Regions from separate parts of the Mucilaginibacter sp. CAU 1740 genome, predicted to be linked through region 1. Evidence: riboswitches for the same ligand, from Rfam matches in the RefSeq annotation. Region 1 holds a riboswitch; each other region holds the start of a gene.
What was found. A riboswitch is a leader RNA that binds a small molecule or an ion and turns the genes downstream of it on or off. The one in region 1 is predicted to bind S-adenosylmethionine.

Region 1 (2,205 bases):
TTTCGTCGTATTGACCAAACTCGTTCGGTAAGCCGGCGTTTGGATAGGCTGAGATATATACGCCCGCTTTTTCAGAAAGCTCGGCTAAGTGAGGGCGCATTTCACGTGCACCCAAAGCACAGTTTAAACCTACCGAAAGCAAGTTGGCATGGCTTATCGAGTTCCAGAAAGCCTCAACCGTTTGGCCCGAAAGGGTACGGCCCGAGGCATCTGTAATAGTACCCGAAATCATGATGCCGCCCGAATCCCTGAAAGCAGGAAAATCCTTACCGGCAGCTTTACATTCGTTTTCGTAACGTTTGATGGCGAACAGGGCCGCTTTGGCGTTCAGCGTATCAAAGATGGTTTCAACCAATAACAGGTGCGAACCGCCATCAACCAAACCCCTAACCTGATCATAGTATGCATCGGCCAGATCATCAAACGTAACGGCACGATATCCGGGATCATTAACATCAGGCGATAAAGATGCAGTACGGTTTGTTGGCCCGATAGCACCGGCAACAAAGCGTGGCTTATCGGGGTTGCGTTGGGTGTATTCGTCGGCTACTTCGCGGGCAATGCGCGCGCCTTCGTAGCTTAGTTCGTAGGCAAGTTCTTCCAGCTTATAATCGGCAAGGGAAATTACCTGCGTGCTGAAGGTATTGGTTTCAATGATATCGGCCCCGGCGTCCAGGTATTCGGCATGGATGGCCTTGATAATATCCGGACGTGTAATGTTGAGCAGGTCATTATTCCCCTGTAAATCGCTATGATGATCGCGAAAACGCTCGCCACGAAAATCCTTCTCCGTGAGCTGGTACCGTTGTATCATGGTACCCATTGCTCCATCAATCACCAGGATGCGTTTCTGTAATTCTTTTCTAATGTCCATTTTTTGATTTCACCGATTTTTTATTTGATGATTTCACTGATTGGTTTGATTTTAAAGATTATTATGATTTGCCGACGTATTAAGCAAATAGCCGGTTAGTACATATCAAATCAGTGCAATTAAAAAATCATTGTAATCACAAATAAATAAAAAGCTTATCTCGAAAAGTCGGGTGTTGTTATGACTTTCGCTTATCTTTCCCAGTGCCGTTTGGCTGCTGAGTAGAATGTAGCACCTTGTGAAGCACAGGTTGCTAAGACATCGCAGGGTCTAATCCCTCCGTCTTTCTCCATAAGCACCGCAAAGTTGCGTAATAAAGTTGTCATTTGCAAGTGTATAACACAGCCCTAATATCACGGTTAAGCCACATTGTTAAACAAAAAAAGCCGCCTTTTTTGGAGGCAGCTTTTTGATTTGGTTTCTTGTTGAAATTATCTTCTTCTGCCGCCAAATAAGCGAAGGACAAACAGAACAGGTTGATGAAATCAAGGTATAAAGTTAACCCGCCCATCAGCGCCATTTTCTTGGCCGAAGCGTCGCCGTATTCAAGGCCAGCGCCAATGCGTTTTAATTTTTGAACATCATAAGCAGTTAAGCCGGTAAATACCGCAACGCCAAAGTAGCTGATGATATAGCCTATAGCTTCGCTGTTTAAAAACATGTTTACCAATGACGCGATAATGATGCCAATCAATAACATGATCAGGATGCCGCCAAAGTTGGTCAGATCCATCTGCGTTGTATAACCCGCTATCGCCATTACGCCGAATACCAGCGCTGATACGCCAAAAGCCAAAGAAACGCTTGATGAAGAATAAATCAATAGAAGGAAGCTAAGACTTACGCCCGTAGCCGCCGAATATGCAATGAATAAAAATGCCAAAACGGGGTAAGAAAGGCGATTTAATCCAAAGCTCATAAGTAATATGAAAGCTAATGGCAAAAATCTAACTATCATACCCAGGTTTGTTAAATGACCTGTGTTAAAATCAAATAATAAACTCCTTAAGGCAGGAGTACCTGCAAATAAAAACGCGCTAACGCCTGAAATGGCAAGCGCTACAAACATCCAGCTGAATACACCAGATAAAAATTTGCGTGAACCGACCTCTGATTGATCCCTAACTTCGATAACATTATCGTAGTTGTATTTTGAATCTTTAAATTCCATTTTATGTTAAAAATTATAGTACGAATATATGAATAAAAGGTGAATGTAAGGTGAAGAACAGGGGAAAGACTCAAGACTATTAGAATCAAGAGTCAAGAAAAAAGAGAAAGATTGACAACCTTGCCATCCCTCTTTTCTTGCTTCGTGACTCTTGATTTCC
Region 2 (2,205 bases), on a different contig from region 1:
GAATTTGTTAAGCGCAGGTAGTTTTTGCGATACCAGTTTTTTATCGGCCAAACCACCAAAAGCGATATCGTAATTGATAGCGTATTTATCACGTAGCTTACCTAAAGTGTATTTAGCGTATTCCAGGCTGTCTTTTTGCTCGAAGCCTAAAGCAATAGCTTCTACCCCACGCTGATGATTTTTATTGAACCATGGCGACAGGAACACAGTTTGATCTGTACAGTTAGGGCACCAGGTGCCGATGATCTCAACGATCACCACCTTGCCTTTGTATTTATTATCGCTTAACGATACTTGTTTGCCATCAATCCCCGGGAAAGAAAAATCAAGCTTTTTATAGCCTTCTTTCAGGAAAGTTAATTTATAAGGATCAGGAAGCTCAACTTCGGCTTTTTTGGTAGCATCAAACTTTAGGTTTTTATAGATGCCAAAACCCTGCTCGCCGCTCAATGTACCATCGGCATTGATCTTACCTTTAATAATAAACGGGCTTGGGCCGGTGAAACCGCTTAGTGCGAATTCATCGCCTTGCACGGTACCTTCCAGTTCGCGGGTATCACCAACTACGGTCATTACTACGCCGGTAAGTTTATTGCCTTTTTGTTTTAGCAGAGCGATAGATGCAGGGACGGCCTCTTTGCTGTAGGTTTTAATTTCCCATTTGCCGCTGAGGTCTGCAGTTGGAGCAACGTCTTTGCCGGGTTCAACAAAGCGGTAGGTTTTACCGTATTCGGCAGTAAAAGGTAGTGAGTTACCTCTGAAGCCGGGAACCAGGCTGCGGTACTCGCCGCTCAGCGTACCATCGTCTTCCACTTTTGCAACCAGCGCTGCATCATAGGTATTCATTTTGATGTAAACCGAATCCTGACCGATTGATTTTACATGGAAATCATCACGGCGGGAACCATTGATAAGCGTAAATGTGGCATGTTCAGCATCCTTTCCTTTCAGTTCGAAATTAAACGGCACTTTAGATTCGCTTACGGTGAACTCGCCGCGCCATTTACCTTCTTTTATAAACTTTGGTTTAGGGCCGTCGTGCGCAGAGGCAACGGCAACGCCTCCCAGTAAAAAGCTAACAGAAAGCAATTTAGCTTTGGATAAGTAGTTTGTGATTTTCATTTTTTATAAGTTTTAATTGTTGTTAATTAAGCTCCACGGCTAAAAATTTGACACAAAGAATCCCCCCGGCCCGGTTAAGGTCAATAAAAAAAGAGCAGTAAATTTTAAGGGATCGGTTTTTGTTTAAAACCAGAAGGCGTACTGAACCAAACAGCAACATCGCTTAATGGCAACAGACTGCAGGTGTAGATACGGATACTTTAATGTGTTCATGGTTTTTAGTTAATTTATATTCCGGCAGCAAAATCGCTATCGGAAAAAGTTTAGCACTTATTTCATTACTGAAAAGTTGCTATAAGATCATCGAGACTTCCTCTCCCTTATTCTTTATAAATCAACTAATTAATGGTGGGGTTAATTAGAATGCTGTAAAGATAGTAATAAATATGATAAATACAATAAAATCTATAGATTTAATAGAATATTTTTTTAATTATTTATGCTTTTATTAATTTCTTATCTTGTAAACGATCAACATCCTGGTCTGTACAGCACACGCCTGTTTTACCACCATAGCAAAGCAACGCACTTAGTACAGCCAGGATGTTGATCCTATTTCAAGATCAATTTCCGGTATAAACGGCGCGAATTAACAACAGTGGTAACTACAGAAAAGGATGCCACCATTCTGTACGCGGGCTTTAGTGATAAAATTAAATTTCGGTTTCATGGTATTAGTTTGTGTAAACCAGGTTTAAAGCAAGCGGCTTTATACCCGGCATGCTAACCATTTAACAGTTCAATTTGGTGGCTAATGAACTGTTAAACTATATTATTTGTTATTGATAAATTCGTTTAGTCTAAAGTCATAAGTTCAAAGTATAAAAAAAGAAAATAGACTTCAAACTTTCGACTTGAGACTTAGTACTATTTAACCGGGATGCTAAATTCTACATCCTCGGGCGGCAAACATTGTTGGTTACTGCATACCATATAATTTAGGGTACCGTTAACAGATACCTGCCCGTTTTTAAGCTTTACTTTTTGCTGAAAGATAACCGACTGCTCAAAATACTGCACATTCATACTGAATGCTTTTTCGTACTTGCTAACCGCCTTAGGTTCTGATGTATTGCCGTTCAG
Region 3 (2,205 bases), on a different contig from region 1:
AGCAAAAGGGATTAAAGTTTTGTGCGATAATACTTTTGCCACCCCAATTTGCCAGCGACCGCTTGAGTTGGGTGCCGATATAGTGATGCACTCCGCCACTAAATATTTCGGCGGGCATAGCGACCTGATGGGCGGAGCTTTGATCACAGCAGAGAAGAGCGACTGGTGGGCAAAAATTCGCCAGGTACAGGAAATGGGCGGCGCTATCCCCTCGCCTATGGATTGCTATTATTTGGTGCGCAGTATTAAAACTTTGCCGTACCGAGTAAAAGGTCATGTACAAAACGCGCAATTGCTGGCCGAATATCTTGAACAACATCCTAACGTAGAGAAAGTAATGTATCCCGGTTTGCCATCACATCCGCAGCATGTAATAGCTAAAGATCAGATGCTTGCTTTTGGCGGAATGTTATCCTTTATTATTAAAGGTGATGAAAACGATACGCATAACATCATCAATAAATTAAAACTCTTTATCAAAGCTACCAGCCTTGGCGGAGTTGAAAGTTTAATAGAACATCGCGCAACAGTTGAGGGGCCGGATACCAAAACGCCACGTAACCTGCTGAGGGTTTCGGTTGGATTGGAGCATATTGATGATTTGATAGCGGATTTGGAACAGGCCCTCGCTTGGTGAGGTGAAAGGCAAAAGGATAAAGGCGAAAGATAAAAGCATTTGGGAGGTCTGAAATATCCGCCTTACGAAAACCTTTTGCCTTTCGCCTTTATCCTTTCAGCTTAAAAACTCCTTTCGCCTTTGACCTTAATCCTCCTTTCTGAAATAAAATTTGGTACATAACCCCATAACCCCTTATATTCGCAACATTATTTGGTAGCAATACCAAAGTCGATCAATACTCCGCACATAGTTCGGGTTTTGATTTATAAAGAAGCGGCGAGAGATCAGGCTCAATGACCCGCTGGCAACCCTTCAATGTTGAAGAAGGTGCCAATTCCTGTCCCGGCAAATAACACCGGGGAATATAAATTTATAACCATGAAAAGTTTAATTAAATTTACGCAACACAACACTTTTTACACCTTAACTGGTAACGTACAATATATTAGCTCTCCTATTAGCTGTATTTGTATGTGTTGCTGCTGTTGATGCTTAGCGCACTCTTGTTTTCTATCTCCGGAAAAGGCGTGCATTGTTAAACCGGTTATTTCACAACCGGCTTTGTCAAAATCCATCTAACATTTAAAATCTAAATTAAACACATAAAAAATCACAAAACTATGTCTGCCTTAAAATTCGAAACACTACAATTACATGCCGGTCAGGAAGTTGATCCAACAACAGGTTCACGCGCTGTACCGCTTTACCAAACTACCTCTTACGTATTTAACAGTGCCGAACATGGCGCAAACTTGTTTGCCCTGAAGGAGTTTGGCAATATTTATACCCGCCTCATGAACCCAACTACCGATGTGTTTGAGAAACGCATAGCGGCATTAGAGGGTGGCGTTGCGGCATTGGCCACAGCATCGGGTCAGGCGGCCCAATTTATCGCGCTGAATAATATTTTACAGGCCGGAGATAACTTTGTTACCTCTCCTTTTTTATACGGTGGTACCTACAACCAGTTTAAAGTTGCTTTTAAACGCTTAGGCATCACAGTACGCTTTGCTAAAGATGATACCGCGGCCAGCATTGAGGCACTTATTGATGATAAAACAAAAGCTATTTACCTGGAAACCATAGGTAACCCGGGCTTTACCATTGCCGATTTTGAGAAAGTAAGCGCGGTCGCCAAAAATCATGATCTGCCTTTAATAGTTGATAATACTTTTGGCGCAGGTGGTTACCTGTTCCGCCCTATTGAACATGGCGCTAACGTGGTTGTTGAATCAACCACTAAATGGATTGGCGGGCATGGTACAAGTATAGGCGGCGCTATTATTGATGCCGGTAATTACAATTGGGGCAATGGAAAATTCCCACAATTCACCGAACCGTCTGAAGGCTACCACGGGCTGGTATTTAACGATGTATTTGGAATCGGCGGTCCGTTTGGAAACATTCAGTTTATTATTCGCGCCCGTGTGGAAGGCTTGAGGGATTTCGGTCCGTCGCAATCGCCGTTTAACGCTTGGTTGAATATCCAGGGATTGGAAACACTTTCATTAAGGGTTCAGCGCCATGTTGATAATGCTTTGCAACTGGCCAAATGGCTGGAGCAGCATCCGCAGGTGGCAACAGTG

Region 2: another riboswitch for S-adenosylmethionine. It lies ahead of AAFN85_RS31735 (TlpA disulfide reductase family protein); the one in region 1 lies ahead of metH (methionine synthase).
Region 3: another riboswitch for S-adenosylmethionine. It lies ahead of AAFN85_RS26065 (O-acetylhomoserine aminocarboxypropyltransferase/cysteine synthase); the one in region 1 lies ahead of metH (methionine synthase).

The regions. Positions count from the first base shown of each region.
Region 1 is NZ_JBDOQS010000001.1:370,592-372,796, forward strand. Features, by position in the region: gene metH (methionine synthase) at 1-874, opposite strand, end outside; SAM riboswitch class I at 1,063-1,172, opposite strand; gene AAFN85_RS01690 (Bax inhibitor-1/YccA family protein) at 1,197-2,045, opposite strand.
Region 2 is NZ_JBDOQS010000025.1:11,068-13,272, forward strand. Features, by position in the region: gene AAFN85_RS31735 (TlpA disulfide reductase family protein) at 1-1,122, opposite strand, end outside; SAM riboswitch class I at 1,347-1,458, opposite strand; gene AAFN85_RS31740 (protein-disulfide reductase DsbD domain-containing protein) at 1,990-2,205, opposite strand, start outside.
Region 3 is NZ_JBDOQS010000015.1:4,012-6,216, forward strand. Features, by position in the region: gene AAFN85_RS26060 (aminotransferase class I/II-fold pyridoxal phosphate-dependent enzyme) at 1-637, shown strand, start outside; SAM riboswitch class I at 880-990, shown strand; gene AAFN85_RS26065 (O-acetylhomoserine aminocarboxypropyltransferase/cysteine synthase) at 1,240-2,205, shown strand, end outside.